DNA from 2 places in the Streptomyces sp. NPDC057702 genome. Region 1 is predicted to be linked to the other one. Evidence: riboswitches for the same ligand, from Rfam matches in the RefSeq annotation. Region 1 holds a riboswitch; the other holds the start of a gene.

Region 1 (4,941 bases):
CCGGGGCCGGCCCTCGCGTCGGGCTGAGACCCGGGCTCCGCCACGAGCGGCGCGGGGGCGGCTTACGGGCTGGCCGAGCGCGACGGATCGGCGCCCCACGCCAGTTGAGCCGCCCCGGCCGAGTGCGGCGACCTCGCGCGCCGGGCAGGTGGAAGCCGACGGGTCAGCGCGCGCCCGCCCCGCGGTCCGGCACGCAGCGGCCACCCTCGGTGCGGTAGCTCCAACGGGCGCCCTGGCTCACCAGCTCGCGTACCGCGCGCACGAACCGCTCGACGTGCTCGTCGGGCGTGCCGGCGCCGAAGCTGACCCGGATCGCGTTCAGCGCGCCCGAGCCGCCCGTGGCCTGGTCCGGCGCGCCGCACTCCCCCGGCTCCGTCGGCTCGCTGTCCAGCAGGGTGCGCACCAGCGGGTGGGCGCAGAAGAGGCCGTCGCGTACGCCGATGCCGTACTCCGCGGAGAGCGCGGCGGCGAAGTGCGAGCTGTTCCAGCCGTCCACCACGAAGGAGAGCACGCCGACCCGGGGCGCGTCGTCGCCGAACAGCGACAGGAAGCGCACCTGCGGAACGTCCGCGAGCCCCTCTCGTACGGCGGTGATCAGCCGCTGCTCGCGGGCCACCAGCGTGTCGAAGCCGGCCTCGGTCAGCGCCCGGCAGGCGGAGGCGATGGCGTACACGCCGATCACGTTCGGGGAGCCCGCCTCGTGCCGGGCCGCGGTGGTGTGCCAGGCCACGTCGACGCCGCCGTCCTCGGCGCGGGTCACGGTGCGGCTGGCGCCGCCGCCGGCGAGGTAGGGCTCGGCCTCGGTCAGCCAGTCCGCGCGGCCGGCGAGCACGCCGGAGCCGAAGGGCGCGTACAGCTTGTGGCCGGAGAAGGCGATCCAGTCCACGTCCAACTCGGCGACGCTGACCGGGTGGTGGGGCGCGAGCTGGGCCGCGTCCAGCACGATCCGGGCGCCGTGCGCGTGTGCCGCCGCCGCCAGTTCGCGTACCGGCCACAGCTCGCCGGTGACGTTCGAGGCGCCGGTCACGCAGACCAGCGCGGGCCCCTCGGACGCGGCCCGTTCGGCCAGCGCGTCCGTCAGGGTCCGCACGGCCTGGGCGGGCGAGCGGGGCGCGCTGAGGTAGGTCACGCTCACGCCCTCCTGCCGCTCCCAGGGCAGCAGCGCGGCGTGGTGCTCGGTCTCGAAGACGAACACCCGCGTGCCGGCGGGGAGCACGGCGGCCAGGAGGTTCAGCGAATCGGTGGTCGAGCGGGTGAAGACGACCTGGTCGTCCTCGCGGCAGCCGAGGAAGGCGGCCACGTCCGCGCGGCTGGTCTCGAAGAGGTCGGTCGACAGCTGCGAGAGGTAGCCCGCCCCACGGTGCACGCTGCCGTAGTACGGGGCGTACGCGGCGACGTCGTCCCACACCCGGCGCAGCGCGGGGGCGCTGGCGGCGTAGTCGAGCGCGGCGTAGGTGACCTCGCCCCCGGTGACCAGCGGAACCCGCACCTCGTCGCCCAGCACGGGCAGCGGCGCCGCCTCCGCCACGGCGTCACAGGCGGGCTCGGCCGGCGCCGCGCCGGCGGCGGTGACCTCGGCGGTGGCGCCGGGGGCGTCCGTGGTGGCGGGGGCGAAGGCGGTGGGGGCGGCGGCGAAGGGGCGCGTGGACATGGCGAGATCTCCCGGCAGGGCAGGGCTTCACACGAAGGGAAGCATCAGGGCTTGGGAAACGCACGGCTGACGGGTGACCCGTCGACAGGTGCGGAAAACGGCCCGGGAAGCGCCCGGCGAAGGGCACGGAGGATGGGCCGGAACATCCGGAGAGAACCGGAGGAGGAACAGGGGCCGCTGGGCCCTAGCGCATTCGCTGACTCACGGAGCTTCTCCCTCGACCACCAGGACCCCTGGATGTCTCACTCGAAACGAGTGCGGAGGGGTCCGCGCTTGCCGTAGACCTCGCTGCCTACGGCCTGGTCATCACCCGGGGCACCCCGCCACGGACGGAGGGTTGCCGGACAGCGGGCCGGGGCCTGAATCGCTGTCACTCGTGACCTGCGAAGCATCATGCCACACCCTGGCCCCACCGCAAACGCCGCCCTCCCCCACCCGGCCCGAACAGGGCATCGAACCAGCCACTCCGCGCCCACCCCGAGCCCTCGTGGCACACCCCCGTGACCAGCGCGGAACGGCGCGTACGGCGGGCAGAAGAACGCCAGGGCGCGCCCCCGCGCGGGGACGCGCCCTGACCTGATCCTGTCGCGGTTACGCCTGGCTGGCGGCCACCCAGCGGTCCAGGGTGCGCTGGGCCGCGCCCGAGTCGATGGACTCGGCGGCGCGGCCCAACGCCGCCGCGATCCGGTCGGGAAGCGGCGGCAACTCGGCCGCCGGGGCACCCACCTCGAAGCGGCCGGCCGACTCCGCGGCCGACTCCGCGCGCAGCCCGTCCAGGGCCACCAGCGCCGCCGCCGAGTTGAGCAGCACCGCCTCCCGGACGGGTCCGGTCTCCCCCGCCAGGAGTCGCCGGGCGACGTCGGCGTTGTACGAGGCGTCGGCGCCGCGCAGGGCCTCCACGGGCACCATCTCCAGGCCGACGTCGCGGGGGTCGAAGGTCTGCTCGCGCACGGCCCCGTCGCGCACCTCCCACACGCGTGAGGTGGCGGTGGTGGTCAGTTCGTCCAGGCCGTCGTCGCCACGGAAGACCAGCGCGCTGGACCCGCGGCCGGCCAGCACGCCGGCCAGGATCGGCGCCATCCGGGCGTCGGCCACGCCGGTGGCCTGGGCCGTGACCTTGGCGGGGTTGGTCAGCGGCCCCAGGAAGTTGAACGTGGTGGGGATGCCCAGCTCGCGGCGGGCCGCCGCCACGTGCCGCAGCGAGGGGTGGAACTTGACGGCGAAACAGAAGGTGATGCCCGCCTCCTCGGCGACCTCGGCCACCCGTGCCGGCGTCAGGTCCAGGTTGACGCCGAGCTTCTCCAGTACGTCGGACGCCCCGCTGGCCGAGGAGGCCGCCCGGTTGCCGTGCTTGACGACCCGAGCGCCGGTGCCGGCGACGACGATCGAGGACATGGTGGAGATGTTGACCGTCTTGGCCCCGTCGCCACCGGTGCCCACGATGTCCACGGTGGGCCCGGGCACCTCGATGAGGTTGGCGTGCTCGTACATCGTGCGGACCATGCCGGCGACCTCGTCGACCGTCTCGCCCTTGGCCCGCAGGGCGACCGCGAAGCCCGCGATCTGGGTGTCGCTGGCCTGCCCGCGCATGATGCGGTCCATCGCCCAGGCGGAGGCGTCGGCACTCAGGTCCTGGCCGGCGAGGAGGGTGCGCAGGATACCCGGCCAGGTGTGGGCCGTCGCGCTGTCGCCGCCTACCGGGGTCACAACGTTCATGGTCCACGCTCCTGGTGGTGGTTTTGGGTGTGATGCCAGCCTATCGAGGGCCGGGAACCACGAAGAGCCCCGTCCAGACATTGGACGGGACTCTTCGCTGTGGCGATCAGCGGGTGATCAGGTGGGATCAGTGGTGGCCGTGGCCGCTCGTGATCTCCTTGTACTCCTCGACGGTCGGCTTGGCGATCTGGTTGTCCTCGCCGTACAGGCCCTTGGAGAGCTTGACGCGCAGCTTCTCGGAACGGGTGGCCTTGCGCTCCACGCCGTTCTCGTCGACTCCGGCCTCAAGCTCCAGCGGCTCGTACTGGTCGTGCGCCGTGAGGGTGTGGAGCTGGTCCTGCGACAGCGGCTCGTGGACCTCGACGAACTCGCCGTGCGGCAGGCGCTTGATGATGCCCGACTCGCGGCCGTGCAGCACCTTGTCCTTGTCGCGTCGCTGCAGACCCAGGCAGATCCGCTTGGTGACGATGAACGACAGCACCGGCAGGACGAAGAACGCGATGCGCGAGAACCAGGTGATCGAGTTGATCGACAGGTGGAAGTGGGTGGCCCACAGGTCGTTTCCACCGGCGATCAGCATCGTCAGGTACGTGGTGATCCAGGCGACGCCGAAACCGGTCCGGGTCGGCGTGTTGCGCGGCCGGTCCAGCAGGTGGTGGTTGCGCTTGTCGCCGGTGGCCCAGGACTCGATGAACGGGTACACGGCGATGGCGAGCAGCACCAGCGGGAAGATCACCAGCGGGATGAACACACCCAGCACCAGGGTGTGACCCCATGCGTTGATCTCCCAGCCAGGCATCACCCGGATCAGGCCCTCGGCGAAGCCGAGATACCAGTCCGGCTGTGCGCCGGTGGACACCTGGTCTGGTCGGTAGGGACCGATGGCCCACACCGGGTTGATGGTGGCTACCGCCGCGATGGCCGCGATGACACCGAAGACCAGGAAGAAGAAGCCGCCGGCCTTGCCCATGTACACCGGCAGGAACGGGGTGCCCACCACGTTGGTGTTGGTCTTGCCGGGCCCGGCCCAGTGGGTGTGCTTGTGCAGGAACACCATGATCAGGTGCGCCACGACCAGGCCGAGCATGATGCCCGGCAGCAGCAGGATGTGGATCGAGTAGAACCGGCCGACGAAGTCGTGTCCGGGGAACTCGCCTCCGAAGAGGAACATCGACAGGTAGGTACCGATCAGCGGCACCGACAGGATGGCGCCCTGGGTGAAGCGGACACCGGTGCCGGAGAGCAGGTCGTCCGGCAGCGAGTAGCCGGTGAGGCCGGTGAAGAGGCCGAGCACCAGCAGCAGGAAGCCGAAGACCCAGTTCATCTCACGCGGCTTGCGGTACGCACCGGTGAAGAACACGCGCATCATGTGCACGAACATGCTGCCGACGAAGATCAGCGCGGCCCAGTGGTGGATCTGCCGGATCAGCAGACCGCCACGGACCTCGAAGCTGATGTCCAGCGTCGAGGCGTACGCCTCCGACATCCGGATCCCCTGCATCGGGACGTAGGGACCGTCGTAGACGATCTCGCCCATGCTGGGGTTGAAGAACATCGTCAGGTACACACCCGTG
Region 2 (4,941 bases), on a different contig from region 1:
GGGCGGCGAGCTCAGCCGGGGCGGCGAGCTCAGCCGGACCAGCGAGGCCAACCGGGTCGGCGAGGTCAGTCACACCAGCGAGGTCGACCGGGGCCGGCGCCTCGGCCAGACCAGCGAGGCCAGCCAGGTCGGCAAGATCGGCCAGACCAGTGAGGTCAACCGGGTCAGCGAGATCGGCCGGACCGGCACGGTCAGCCAGACCGGCGAGGTCAGCCATATCAGCGAGGTCGACCGGGGTGAGGTAGTCGGAACGGCCAGGCCGGCGAGGCCAACGCGAAGGGCCCGCACCCCCCTGCCGAGGGTGCGGGCCCTTGTTCACGCTGCAGTCGGTCGGCGCTCAGCTGCCGGCCACGCGGACCATGTCCGCCTGCGGCCCCTTCTGACCCTGCGAGATCTCGAACTCGACCCGCTGGCCCTCCTCAAGGGTGCGGTACCCGTCCATCTGGATCGCGCTGTAGTGGACGAACACGTCCGCACCACCGTCGACCGCGATGAAGCCGTATCCCTTCTCCGCGTTGAACCACTTGACGGTGCCCTGAGCCATTCCTAACTCCCCTATTGCTGGCCCTTGCGCAGGACCGCACTCCGCGGACCCGGGTCAGACCTCACCCCTGAGAACCCCTGACGAATGGAAAGGGGACCCCTGGGGCGTGCGCCGGAACGCGTCGACCGCCGCTGAATGTATCTGCCCAGATGCCCAGAGCAACAGGTCAATCGGACGAGAATTCTGGGCACGCGTCATCGGCGATACGGGGCGAATTCCGGCGATTACCGGTCAAGTCGGGCCGGACATGGCGGGAGTAAACCGGCAAAACATGTCCACGCTTCGCGCACATTTTGACGGGTTCCCATATGCGGTCCACACACGGGCCCGTGAGGCGGAGAGGAGATCACTTCAACTCTATCGCGGTTCTAAACATGGAATTGCCCCGTCCACTTTCCGGTGGACGGGGCAGTTCCGGCAGTTCGCGGCGGAGCGGGTCGGTCAGCCGCCGGCGACGGCGGGAATGATCGAAATGCCCGCACCGTCCGGGGTGACCGTTTCCAGTCCGCTACTGAATCGCACGTCGTCGTCGTTGACGTACACATTCACAAAGCGGCGCAGCTTGCCCTGGTCGTCGAGCACGCGGGCGGCGATGCCCTGGTGGTTCTTCTCCAGGTCCGCCAGCACCTCGCCGAGGGTCGCGCCCTCGGCGCTCACCTCGGCCTTGCCGTCGGTGTAGGTGCGCAGAATGGTCGGAATGCGAACGCTGACGCTCATGTTGGGGTCACCTTCGTGGGAGAACGGGGAGAGCTTGCTGGTCGCGGCGGTCGGGCCGGGCCGCCGTCGCGGGCGCGACCGACGGCCTGGCCGACGCGCGGGCCTCAGCCCGCCAGGCCCGCCGCGCGGAACGCGTCGAGGCTCGGCTTGATCGTCGCGGTGGGCCCGGCCGTGGGCGCGACGGCGTCCAGCGTCTTGAGCCCGTCACCGGTGTTGAGGACGACGGTGGTCAGGGTCGGGTCGAGCTGCCCGGTCTCGATGAGCTTCTTGGTGACACCCACGGTCACGCCGCCGGCGGTCTCGGCGAAGATGCCCTCGGTACGGGCGAGCAGCTTGATCGCGTCGACCACCTGCGCGTCGGTGACGTCCTCCACCGCTCCCCCGGTGCGCCGGGCGATGTCGAGCACGTACGGGCCGTCGGCCGGGTTTCCGATGGCCAGCGACTTGGCGATGGTGTCGGGCTTCACCGGGCGCACCACGTCGTGCCCGTCCTTGAAGGCGCGGGAGACCGGCGAGCAGCCCTCGGCCTGCGCGCCGAAGATCTTGTACGGCTTGTCCTCGACCAGGCCGAGCTTGATCAGCTCCTTGAGCCCCTTGTCGATCTTGGTGAGCTGCGAGCCGGAGGCGATCGGGATGACGATCTGGTCGGGGATCTCCCAGCCGAGCTGCTCGCAGATCTCGTAGGCCAGCGTCTTGGAGCCCTCGCCGTAGTACGGGCGCAGGTTCACGTTGACAAAGCCCCAGCCCTCGCCGAGCGAGTCGCCGATCAGCTCGCTGCAGAAGCGGTTGACGTCGTCGTAGGTGCCCTCGATGGCCACCAGCTCGCCGCCGTAGACGGCGGCCATGACGACCTTGCCCGCCTCCAGGTCGTGCGGGATGAACACGCAGGAGCGGAAGCCGGCGCGGGCGGCGGCGGCACCGACCGCGCCGGCCAGGTTGCCGGTGGAGGAGCAGGAGAGCGTGGTGAAGCCGAAGGCGCGGGCGGCCTCGACGGCGACGGCCACGACCCGGTCCTTGAAGGAGTGCGTCGGGTTGCCCGAGTCGTCCTTGACGTACAGGCCGCCGGTGACGCCGAGCTCGCTGGCGAGTCGGTCGGCCTGGACGAGGGGGGTCAGGCCCGGGTTCAGGTTGGGCTTGGCGGCGACGTCGGCGGGCACCGGCAGCAGCGGCGCGTACCGCCAGATGCTGTTCGGGCCGGCCGCGATGCGCTCGCGCAGCGCCTCCGGGTCGCCGGTCGGCAGGTCGTACGCCACCTCAAGGGGGCCGAAACACAGTGCGCAGGCGAAGATCGGACCGAGGTCGAAGCGCTCGCCGCACTCGCGACAGGACAGCGCGACGGCGGGGCCCAGATCGACCGAGCCGGTGGAAACGGCGGGGTCAGCGGGGGTGGTGGTGCTGGTTTCGGTGACTTGCACAGCCATGGAGGCGAGGCCCTTTCTCCTCATCTTCCTCGCGACGCATCTCGTCACGAGACGGAATTGGCACCTTCCCGGCCGGGAGCCTCGCTTCGCGAGAAACCGACTGGAGGGTTGCCGGGGCTTCAACGGGCCGTATCCCTCTGCCCCTCTGGATGAGCGGTATGGCACCGGCTCCTTGGAGCCAGGCGTTTGTTGGCGTGATGACCCCGGCATGCGACGGTCATCCGCGTTGTTCAAGACTGTAACCGAAGGTTGGAACCCTGGAGGGGGTCGTCCAAACCACGAGATGAACGTAACATCGAGCGCCGCCCGGCGCGCAAAGGAGTCACGCACGTGCTGGAAGAGGTGGAGCGCTGGCTGAGCCGACGGTCCTGGTCCGCCGCCGACCGTCCGCTCGACGTGCTCCTGACGGCGAAACGGGCCACCGGCACCCGCGTCAGCGTGGTGCTGCCGGCGTTGAACGAGGAGGCCACGGTCGGCGCGATCGTCGCCGCGATACGTCGCGACCTGATGGGCCCGGCTCCCCTGGTGGACGAGTTGGTGGTGCTGGACTCGGGATCGAGCGACCGCACCGCCGAGGTCGCGCGGGCGGCGGGGGCGCGCGTGGTGCACCGCGACAGCCTGCTGCCCCGGGTGCCGACGGTGCCGGGCAAGGGCGAGGTGCTGTGGCGCTCGCTGTTGGCCACGGACGGCGACATCGTCTGCTTCGTCGACGCCGACCTGCGCGACTTCTCCACCACCTTCGTCTCCGGGATCGTCGGCCCGCTGCTCACCGACCCCGAGACGCAGTTCGTCAAGGCGATGTACGACCGGCCGCTCCAGCTGTCGGGGCACCCGGTCGAGCCGGACGAGGAACCCGGCGACGTGGTGGGTGGTGGGCCCGCCGGACAGGGCGGTCGGGTGACCGAACTGGTGGCCAGGCCGCTGCTGAACCTGCACTGGCCGCTGCTCGCGGGGTTCGTCCAGCCGCTCGGCGGCGAGTACGCGGCGCGCCGGTCGCTCCTTGAGCGACTGCCGTTCCCGGTCGGCTACGGCGTGGAGATCGGCCTGCTGGTGGACGCGCTGCACACGGTCGGACTCGACGCGCTCGGCCAGGTGGACGTGGGCGTACGCCGCCATCGCCACCAGGACGGCCAGGCCCTGGGCCGGATGGCGGCGGCCATCTACCGCACCGCCCAACTACGCCTGGCCCGTGGTCACTTGGTGCGCCCGCAGCTGACGCAGTTCACGCGTGGCGCGGACGGCGGATTCACCCCGCACACGTACCCGGTGGACACCGAGGAACGCCCGCCGATGATCGAGATCCCGGAGTACGCGGAGCGCTGGGCGGCCTGAGACGACGCGGGCGGTCGGGGGTCGTGCGGCGCGCGGGGGTCGTGGGTGGCACGGGGCGGGCGCGGCGTACGGGAATCGGCGTAGCGGGAGTCGTCGGGCGGTCGGGTGGTGGCCGGGTAGGCGGGTGGGGCGGGATGCGTCCGCACGTTTGAGCGGTTCCGGTCCTGGCTAGGCTCGCCGCATGGTCCCCGCGTACCCCGCACAGGACGCCGCCGACTCCGCGCGAGACGCCGACCCAGGGCCCGGTGCCCTGGTGCTGGTCGCCTCCAACCGCGGACCCGTCTCGTACGCGCTGGCGTCACCCCCGCCCCGTTCGCCATCGCGAACCGCACCCGGTGGCTCCGACGCCGCGAGCGCGCCCGAGCCCCGGCCGTCCCCCCGTTCCGCCGCGTCCCCCGAGCCGCCCGCGTTGACCGCCCGGCGCGGCGGTGGCGGGCTGGTCTCCGGCCTCTCCGCGATCGGCGCGGACGCCCAGGCGGTGTGGGTGTGCGCCGCGCTCGGCGACGGCGACCGGGAGGCGGTACGCCAGGCCGCCGCCCGGGCCGGCGCGGGAGCCGGCGACGGGGCCGACACCGCCCGGAGCGCCGCCCCGGACGCCGCCGGCGGCCGGGCCGGGGCGCTGTTGGACACCGCGGACACCGGTGGCCAGCGGGTGCGGATGCTGGACATCGAGCCGGAGGTCTTCGCCGCCGCGTACAACGGCGTGGCCAACTCCGTGCTGTGGTTCGTCCACCATCTGCTCTACCAGACGCCGCTGGAGCCGTCGTTCGACGCCGACTTCGCGCGCCAGTGGGCGGCGTACGAGGCGTACAACGGGGCGTTCGCGGACGCGCTCGCGCGCGAGGCCGCGCCGGGGGCGGCCGTGCTGGTGCAGGACTACCACCTGACGCTGGTGCCGGCGCTGCTCCGGGAGCGCCGCCCTGACCT

Evidence for each region. Region 1 has a riboswitch for S-adenosylmethionine ahead of ACFVFR_RS13750 (aminotransferase class V-fold PLP-dependent enzyme). Riboswitches for the same ligand answer to the same signal wherever they lie in the genome.
Region 2: it holds a riboswitch for S-adenosylmethionine, as region 1 does, so the genes downstream of both, thrC (threonine synthase) here and ACFVFR_RS13750 (aminotransferase class V-fold PLP-dependent enzyme) in region 1, are expected to answer to the same signal.

What each region holds. Positions count from the first base shown of each region.
Region 1 is NZ_JBHVJC010000015.1:64,537-69,477, forward strand. It holds gene ACFVFR_RS13745 (glycerate kinase) at 1-27, shown strand, start outside; gene ACFVFR_RS13750 (aminotransferase class V-fold PLP-dependent enzyme) at 164-1,651, opposite strand; SAM riboswitch class IV at 1,916-2,033, opposite strand; gene trpD (anthranilate phosphoribosyltransferase) at 2,243-3,367, opposite strand; gene ACFVFR_RS13760 (cytochrome bc complex cytochrome b subunit) at 3,495-4,941, opposite strand, start outside.
Region 2 is NZ_JBHVJC010000001.1:11,956-16,896, reverse strand. It holds gene ACFVFR_RS00080 (hypothetical protein) at 1-51, opposite strand, end outside; gene ACFVFR_RS00075 (hypothetical protein) at 70-288, opposite strand; gene ACFVFR_RS00070 (cold-shock protein) at 338-544, opposite strand; gene ACFVFR_RS00065 (MoaD/ThiS family protein) at 986-1,261, opposite strand; gene thrC (threonine synthase) at 1,366-2,682, opposite strand; SAM riboswitch class I at 2,700-2,838, opposite strand; gene ACFVFR_RS00055 (glucosyl-3-phosphoglycerate synthase) at 3,013-4,014, shown strand; gene ACFVFR_RS00050 (trehalose-6-phosphate synthase) at 4,196-4,941, shown strand, end outside.